2 regions of the Megasphaera intestinihominis genome follow, and region 1 is predicted to be linked to the other one. Evidence: riboswitches for the same ligand, from Rfam matches in the RefSeq annotation. Region 1 holds a riboswitch; the other holds the start of a gene.
The links. A riboswitch is a leader RNA that binds a small molecule or an ion and turns the genes downstream of it on or off. The one in region 1 is predicted to bind S-adenosylmethionine.
Positions count from the first base shown of each region.

Region 2: linked by a shared signal. The riboswitch ahead of cysK (cysteine synthase A) and the one ahead of metK (methionine adenosyltransferase) in region 1 are both predicted to bind S-adenosylmethionine.

Region 1 is NZ_JBBMEU010000037.1:2,520-7,123, reverse strand. Features, by position in the region: gene priA (replication restart helicase PriA) at 1-544, opposite strand, end outside; gene metK (methionine adenosyltransferase) at 670-1,860, opposite strand; SAM riboswitch class I at 1,921-2,021, opposite strand; gene WMO23_RS07205 (hypothetical protein) at 2,158-3,420, shown strand; gene coaBC (bifunctional phosphopantothenoylcysteine decarboxylase/phosphopantothenate--cysteine ligase CoaBC) at 3,673-4,604, opposite strand, start outside.
Region 2 is NZ_JBBMEU010000025.1:17,763-22,366, reverse strand. Features, by position in the region: gene WMO23_RS05505 (hypothetical protein) at 1-37, shown strand, start outside; gene WMO23_RS05500 (carbon starvation CstA family protein) at 331-2,028, shown strand; SAM riboswitch class I at 2,429-2,527, shown strand; gene cysK (cysteine synthase A) at 2,606-3,538, shown strand; gene WMO23_RS05490 (sulfate ABC transporter substrate-binding protein) at 3,571-4,604, shown strand, end outside.

The DNA of each region.
Region 1 (4,604 bases):
AGGAAAGCCAGTCTTCCATCTTGTCGGCAATCTGGTTCTTGTAATAAGTCCGGCTGGTCAGGACCTGGCGGGCCAGGGCCGTTTCGACGAGGTCCCTGCCGAAGCGGCGGACAAGGCTGCCCTTTTCACGGCTCCCCTTGTCGGCGACATAGGCCTGGAGCTGCCGCCCTTCAGGACTCACAGGCGCAGCCGGGCCGACGGACAAGATTTCCTGGCGGACCAGGCCCTTCTTGTCGATCATGAACAGGCGCAGGGCTTCGGAAAGGTTGCAGACATAGTAGTCGCGGATCCAGATGGCCGTGCGGATCATTTCTTCCTGGAAGCCGGTCTGCGTCGAAAGCAGGCCTTCGACGGGCTTCAGTGTGAAATCGGCCGGTTCGTCCAGCTGTTCATGGAGGGCGACGACGATGCCCTCTTCCCGGCGATGACCAAAGGGCACGAGGACGCGGCTGCCGACGCGGACGGCCAGACCATCGGGAACGGTATAGGAAAAAGTCTGCTGCAGCCGTTTCGCCGTCGTATTGATGATGATTTCAGCAATCAAAAGGACACCTCCTTTGTATGGGGCTGTCGCACTAAAAAACTACAAACTGCAAACTCAATACCCAAAAAGAGGCTGTCTTAATGGGACAGCCTCTTTTCTGGATGTTCAGTTTATCGAACCGCCTCTTATAAGCCGGCTTCTTTGCGGAGCGTTTCGGCTTTGTCTGTCTTTTCCCAAGGCAGGTCGAGGTCGTTGCGGCCGAAGTGGCCATAGGCAGCGGTCTGTTTGTAAATCGGGCGCTGCAAGTCGAGCATGGCGATGATGCCAGCCGGACGAAGGTCGAAGTTCTTTTCGATGAGTTCGACGATCTTTTCGTTCGGGACTTTGCCCGTACCGAAGGTTTCGACGTGGATGGAAACCGGGCGGGCTACGCCGATGGCATAAGCCAGCTGGATTTCGCATTTATCGGCCAGGCCGGCAGCGACGACGTTCTTGGCGACGTAACGGGCTGCATAAGCGGCCGAGCGGTCGACTTTTGTGGGGTCCTTGCCGGAGAAGGCACCGCCGCCATGACGAGCCATGCCGCCATAGGTATCGACGATGATCTTACGGCCTGTGAGGCCCGAATCGCCCTGAGGACCGCCGATGACGAAACGGCCAGTCGGATTGATGAAGAGTTTCGTCTTGTCGTCGAACAAGCCTTCCGGCAGTTCCGGTTTGATGACGAATTCGAGGAGGTCGCTTTCGATCTGTTCGCGGCCGACTTCGGGGCTGTGCTGTGCCGAAATGACGATCGTATCGATGCGGACCGGTTTGCCGTCTTCATATTCGACAGTGACCTGGGTCTTGCCATCGGGACGGAGATACGGCAGTGTGCCGTCTTTGCGGACTTTGGCCAGGCGGCGTGCCAGGCGGTGTGCCAGGGAAATCGGCAGCGGCATGTAGTCGTCCGTTTCGTTGGTAGCATAGCCGAACATCATGCCCTGGTCGCCAGCGCCGATAGTATCGAACTTATCCGTATTGCCTTCTTTCTTTTCCAAGGCATCGTCGACGCCCATAGCGATGTCCGGGGACTGTTCGTCCAGGGAAACGAGGACGCCGCAAGTGTCGCAGTCAAAACCATATTTAGCGCGGGTATAGCCGATGTCACGAATCGTTTCGCGGACGATGTGCGGGATATCGACGTAGCACGTCGTAGAAATTTCACCGACGACATGTACCATACCAGTCGTTACCAGGGTTTCGCAAGCAACGCGAGCGTTTTTATCTTTTGCGAGAATGGCATCCAAAATGCTGTCCGAAATCTGGTCAGCCATTTTATCGGGATGGCCTTCGGTGACGGATTCGGATGTAAAGAATTCACGATTTTTTGCCATGAGTGATCCTCCTTAAAAAAAAATTCCCCTCATCCATGACTTCATGAGAGGGGCTTCTAATCCCCATCTGCCAGTATATCACTGCTGGAATTAGCACCTTTCATAGCTGAAGGTTGCTGCGACATCACAGGGCCAGTCCCTCCGTCGTCTCTTGATGGTTCTTTATTTGGTTTGCTCATCCATTATAATTCAAGTCCGCCTATTTTGCAAGTGTTTTTTATGCCTAAAAAACATTGTCTACTAGACGTTGCCCTATAGGCAGGGTTATAATGGAGAAGATAGAAAGGATGATTAGATATGACCAAATTGCGGCCTAGAGATATATTCTTCAACGACCCTTATTTTGATTATGCAACCTGCAGCAAGCCCGGCGACCTGCGGCTGGCCAAGCGGGTAGAAGTATTCGGCAAATGGTACAAGACCCCGAGCCTGGTGACGACCCTTCTTTCCCAGGAACGGCTGACCTTCAGCCGCCACACCGGCACAGACCAGGAAGACGCCTTGGTACTGCGCATCTACGAACGGACGGCCGACCGGCTGCTCATCAATACGTATTATACGTCCAAACAGAACCCGGAAGAAATCTACGCCGGCACGATCCACCTCGAACGCTACGATATGGCGCAGACTATGGAATCTTTTTCCTATATGGGCATCATCGACCTGCTCATGCTCCAGACGGACAGTCAGATTCTCGGCTTGACCGACGTCTTTGAAGACGTGCAGATGGCCAAGCACGCGGCAGCCCATGCCCTGGGCATCTATCTCATGGTCATCTGCGACCAGCCCTGGTCCGACGAAGCCGTCACTGGCGGCCAGGAAACGCCGGCCATGATGATGGGCAAAGAAAAAGAAGAACTTCAGCAGCTGCGGGAAGAAAAAGCCCAGATGGACGCCGACCGGGAAGAACTCCTGCGCCTGCGCCTGGAAGCCAAGAACCGCACGGCCGTCCTTTCTGAACTGGAACGGCTGCGCCAGGAACTCGATGCGGAAAGGACGGGCCGCGAACAGGACCGCAAACAGTATGAAGACCGTATCCGCAAGCAGGAACAGTATATCGAAAAGATAAAGGAAACGGCATCCAGCCAGATTGCCGAACTCCTGGCCCTGCGCAAGGAACTCAACAAGCGCCAGGTGCGGCCGGATATGACCAAAGGCCAGGCGCCGCGGAAAGTGACGCCCCAGGAAGCGTCGCGTTCCGTCCGGGACCCGGAAGACCGCGGCCTGGACCTGCCCTCCTTCATGACCCAGCGCGATTATACGCGCCAGCTGGACCGCTTCCTCACGGGCCGTCAGATAGCCCTGGCCGGCGGCGATCCCGACTGGCAGCGCCGCATCCAGCGCCGTTTCGGTGCCGTCCTCCTCATCAGCGGCCAGCCGGGCGATGACCGGATGCTGAAAGAAGCGTCCCTCTTAGTCGTCAACCTGGAAGACGGCAAGACGCCCCTCGTCCGCTGGGCCATTACGGAAGCCAAAGAAAATAACTGCCCCATCCTCTCCGTCGGCCCGACCAACCTCAACGGCTTCGCCAAAGCCATCGTAGGGCGGGTTAGTGGTTAGTGGCTCGTGGTTCGTGATTAAAAAAACATACTATTAAGCCCGAATGGGCTATGATCGAATATCACAGCGGGACGCCTTCCAGGCGTCCCCTACGCACAAGGCCACGGGCCGTGTATTTTTTTGTGATCGGCCCATAGTTTGTAAAGATACTTTTAAAGTTAAATTCATTTGCTAACTGCTAACAGCTAGCTGCTGACTGCTAAAAAGGACTGTCGCACATGCGACAGTCCTTTTTCTGCAAACTCCCTGCTATCAACTATTCTTTTTCGCCATAATGGCAGCCGCGCGGGCTACGATGATGGCAGCGAGTTCGTCTTTATCCATTTTTTCTAATTTTTCCATAGAGCCGTCCGGGAAAAGCAGGGTGGCGATGTTGGTCGTCCCTTTGAAGCCGGCTCCTTCGGCACTGACGTCGTTGGCGACGAGCATGTCGAGGTTCTTCTTCTTGAGCTTCTTCGTGCCGTATTCGATGACATTCGTCGTTTCGGCAGCAAAGCCGACCAGGGTCTGATGGGTCTTGCGCTGGCCCAGGCCATAGAGGATATCCGGGTTCTTGGCCATTTCGATGGTCAGGGTATCGTCGTTTTTCTTGATCTTGTTTTCCGCCGGATGGGCCGAACGGTAATCGGCGACAGCTGCGGCTTTGATGACCAGGTCGCAGTCGTCATAATAGGAATCGACGGCAGCTTTCATGTCACGCGTACTGCCGACATCAATGCGGCGGGCCAGGCCTACAGGTGTCTTGAGGTTATCCGTCGTCCCGGCGACGAGGGTGACTTCAGCACCGGCCATGACGGCAGCCTTGGCGATGGCAAAGCCCATGCGGCCGCTGGAATGATTGCCGATGAAGCGGACCGGGTCGATAGGTTCCCGCGTGCCGCCAGCCGTGACGATGACCTTTTTCCCTTTCAGGAGGTCATTGCGGCAGGCCAGGAGCTCGATGTAGTCGACGATGGTATCCGGTTCGGGCAGGCGGCCGACGCCGTCGATGCCGCAGGCCAGATGACCGCTGTCGGGAGCGATGAAATGATAGCCGAATTTCTTCAGCTTGGCCATATTGTCCTGAGTAATGGGGTTGAGATACATGTTGGTATTCATAGCCGGTGCGATGAGGACCGGTGCCGTCGTAGCCATGACCGTCGTCGACAGCATGTCGTCGGCAATGCCGTTGGCGATCTTGCCAA
Region 2 (4,604 bases), on a different contig from region 1:
CAGCCAGACGAGCCAGGCCAGCGTATCCGGGCACTGAGGATGAAAAAAACTGAAATCCATAAAATATAAATAATTGTCACATTGACATGTAATATGTTAAAGGGATTAAACGAAATCATAACGTTTAATCTCTTTTTTATTCTTAAAAAATATAAGTAAAACGCCGACGATGACTTCATAGTATATTTGACAGGCCCTTTTAATCGTGTTATACCGTACACATGCGCAGAAGCGAAGATGTATTTTATGGCATTCATTTTTATTTACCTTAACATCTTCAGCTCCTCCGCACAGATCCATTTGTTTTTTTTGAGTATAGGAGGAATTTCTATGAATGGTGTTGTTTTAGTCACTTGTGCTATCGTCATCCTGGCGGTAGCCTATCGGTTCTATGGCAAGTGGCTGGCTAAGACGTGGGGCATCGACCCCAACGCCCTGACGCCGGCCCATCGCCTGGAAGATGGCCAGGATTATACGCCGTCTTCTAAGTTCACGGTCTTTGCCAATCAGTTCTCGTCCATCACCGGTGCCGGCCCCGTCACGGGCCCGATCATCGCCGCTGCCTACGGCTGGCTGCCGGCTTTCTTATGGCTCATGATCGGCGGCGTCTTCTTCGGTGCCGTCCAGGACTTCGCAGCCCTCTACGCATCCATGAAGAATGACGGCAAATCCATGGGCGTCCTCATCGAAAAGTACATCGGCACGACGGGCCGCCGCCTGTTCCTGCTCTTCTGCTGGGTCTTCAGCCTGCTGGTCATCGCCGCTTTCGGCGATATCGTCGCTACGACGTTCAATGGCTTTGCCAAGGATGGATCCATGGTCCTGCCCAATGCGGCTGCCGCTTCCATTTCCATGCTGTTCATCTTCGTCGCCATTGCCTTTGGCCTGTTCATCAAGAAGTTCAATCCCAGTGAAAAAGTACGCTTCGTCATCGCCATCGTCCTCTTGATCGCCATGCTCTATGTCGGCATCGACCTGCCGATTTACCTGGACCGCATGACCTGGCTGTACATCATCTTCGCTTATATTTTCTTTGCTTCCATCATGCCCATGTGGCTCCTGAAACAGCCGCGCGACTACATCAGCGCCTTCCTGCTGCTCATGATGATCGCCGGCGGCGTCATCGGTATCTTCATCGCCCAGCCGACGCTGAATATGCCGGCCTTCACGTCCTTCTCGGTCGGCGGCAAGGATTTGTTCCCAATCCTGTTCATCACCATCGCCTGCGGTGCCGTTTCCGGCTTCCACAGCCTCGTTTCGTCCGGTACGTCGTCGAAGACCCTGGATAAGGAACAGGATTCGGTCTTTGTCGGCTACGGTTCCATGTGCGTCGAATCGGTCTTAGGCGTCGTTTCCCTGGTCATCGCCTGCGCTGCCGCTTCCAACGGCCACGTCGCTTCGGGCACGCCGTTCCAGATCTTCTCCGGCGCCGTCGCTGGTTTCTTCACCATGTTCGGCCTGTCCCAGACGGCAGCTGCCTGCATCATGACCATGTGCGTATCGGCCCTGGCCCTGACGACCCTCGATGCCGTCGGCCGTATCGGCCGTATGTCCTTCCAGGAACTGTTCAGCGTCGATGAAGGACAGGAAATGAACACGATCCAGAAAATCTGCGTCAATAAGTATTTTGCTACGGTCATCACCTTGTTCTTCGGCTTCCTGCTCTGCTTAGGCGGCTACATGAACATCTGGCCTCTCTTCGGCTCGGCCAACCAGCTGCTGTCGGCCATGGTCCTCATCTGCCTGACGGTCTTCCTCAAGACGACAGGCCGCAAGAGCTTCATGCTCTACATCCCCATGGTCGTCATGTTCTGCGTTACCATGACAGCCCTCGTCGAATCGGCTTATGCCCTGATCATCAAGATTGCCTCGGGTAACTGGTCGTTCCTCATCGAAGGACTGCAGTTCGTCCTGGCCATCGCCCTCATGGTCCTGGCCATCTCCATCGTCTACTACTGCGGCAAAGAACTCGTCCACGCCGACAACAAAACGGCCCATCACGACGCCCAGCCCACGGCGACGCATTGAGGGTGTCAGCAGTCAGCAGTTAGCGGTCAGTAGTTAGCAGTTAGCAGCTAGGGGTTAGGGGTTAGCTGTTAGACACTAACGGCTAATCCCTAAAAAGGGCCTGCTGTATATACAACAAGCCCTTTTTACTTATAAAAAAATATAATTTATAAAGTTAAATTCCTATCTAAAGCCATAGGTATAACGTTTACATTGTAAAATATGAAAGTTTTTGCTTAAAATCCCTTGACAATATACTCTGTAAAGTGTACACTCTTGGTAACGTTTCCGATAGGAAGCTATTCATTTTAGTCATCAAAGAGGTATGTTATCATGGGGTACTTAAAAAATTTGACCATCATGTGTTGTATGATATGATCGTATTGTACAACCATTCATAAGGACAATACAATACGAAACCTATTCATCCAGAGCAGCTGAGGGACTGGCCCGATGACGCTGCGGCAACCTACGTAGGTAAGGTGCCAATTCCAGCAGGAAATAACCTGGCAGATGAAGTCATGGGCATACGTCTATTTATAGCGCCATCTGCATCAGCAGGCGGCGCTTTTCTTTTTGCCAAAAAGGAGCTGAGTACATGGAGCATGTGGCAACGTATTTGACAGAGCTGATTGGCAACACGCCGCTCTTGGAACTGACTCATTGGCAGGCTCGGCACGGCCTCAAGGCCCGCGTCCTGGCCAAGCTGGAGTACATGAACCCCTTGGGCAGCGTCAAGGACCGCGTAGCGGCAGCCATGATCGACGAAGGGATACGGCAGGGGAAGATCAACAAAGATACGGTCATCATCGAACCGACGAGCGGCAATACCGGCATCGGCCTGGCCCTGGTCGCCGCCGTGAAGGGCCTGCACCTGATCTTGACCATGCCCGATACGATGAGCCTGGAACGGCGTAAGATCGTGTCGGCCCTGGGGGCGGAAATCGTGCTGACACCGGGCATCGAGGGGATGCGCGGCAGCATCGGCAAAGCCGAAGAATTGAGGGATTCTTACGGCAATGCCTTCATTCCCCAGCAGTTCGACAATCCGGCCAATCCGGCCATCCACCGCCAGACGACGGCGGAAGAAATCTGGCGCGACACGGACGGCAAGGTAGATATCTTCATTTCGTCCGTCGGCACAGGCGGCACCATCACCGGTACGGCCCAGGGCCTGAAAGGCCATAAGCCGGACGTCCAGATCGTCGCCGTCGAGCCGAAAGATTCCGCCGTCCTGCACGGCGGCCGGCCGGGCCCGCACGCCATTCAGGGGATTGGCGCCGGGTTCATCCCGAAAGTTTTGGATATATCTCTCGTAGATGATGTGATCGACGTATCCAATGAGGACGCCTACGGCCGGGCCAGGGAAGTCGCCAAGACCGACGGCCTTTTGGTCGGCATTTCGTCCGGTGCGTCGCTGCAGGCGGCCCTGGAACTGGCCAGCCGGCCGGAAAACGAAGGCAAGACTATCGTCGTCCTCCTGCCGGATGGCGGCGAACGCTATTTATCGACGGCTTTATTTGAGGGGTAAGGAATCTAAGCCGGTATAGAGGGGGAAAGAAAATGAACAAGAAGCGCATCATAGCTATACTGGCTTTTTCGGCGGCACTCGCCGTCGCCGGGGCCCTGGCTGGCTGCGGACGCAGCGATGACGCCGGGGGCGGCGGCACGATGACGCTGACCAATGTCTCGTATGATCCAACCCGTGAGTTATATAAAGAATACAATGAATTATTCCAGCAGCACTATCGTGAGACGACAGGCAAGGATATCCGCATCATCCAGTCCCATGGCGGATCGGGCAGTCAGGCCCGGTCGGTCATCGAAGGCAGCAAGGCCGATGTCGTGACCCTGGCCCTGGCCCACGATGTGTCGCTCATCGAAAGGGCCGGCCTCATCCATGAAGGCTGGCAGGGGGATTTCGCCAACGATTCGGCGCCGTACACGTCGACCATCGTCTTCCTGGTCCGCAAGGGGAACCCGAAAGGGATACGCGACTGGGACGACCTGGTAAAGCCCGGCGTGAGCGTCATTACGCCGGACCCGAAGAGCAGCGGCGGCGCCTGCTGGAACTTCCTGGCCGCCTGGAGCTGGGGCCTTGACCATTTCGGGGGAAATGAAATCAAGACCCGGGCCTTCATGACCGACTTGTACCGCAATGTGACGGTCATGGATTCCGGCGCCCGCGGCTCGACGACGACCTTTGTCGAAAACGGACAAGGTGACGTCCTTATCGCCTGGGAAAACGAAGCGCTTTATTCGATGCGCGAATATCCCGATAAGTTCGACCTCGTCGTGCCCAGCATCAGTATCCTGGCCCAGCCCAGCGTGGCTGTCGTCGACCGCCTGGCCCGGCGCAAGGGTCATGAAGAGGCGGCTCATGAATACCTGGCCTACCTCTATTCCGATGAGGCCCAGGAACTGGCCGCCAAGAACGGTTTCCGGCCGTCTAATCCGGATATCCTCCGGCGTTATGCCGACCGCTTCGATCTCAAGGTCAAGCTGACCAAGATCAGCGATTTCGGCGGCTGGGAGGCTGCGTATGTTAAATTTTTCAACGACGACGCCTTGTTCGATAAGATCATGGCCGACGTCAA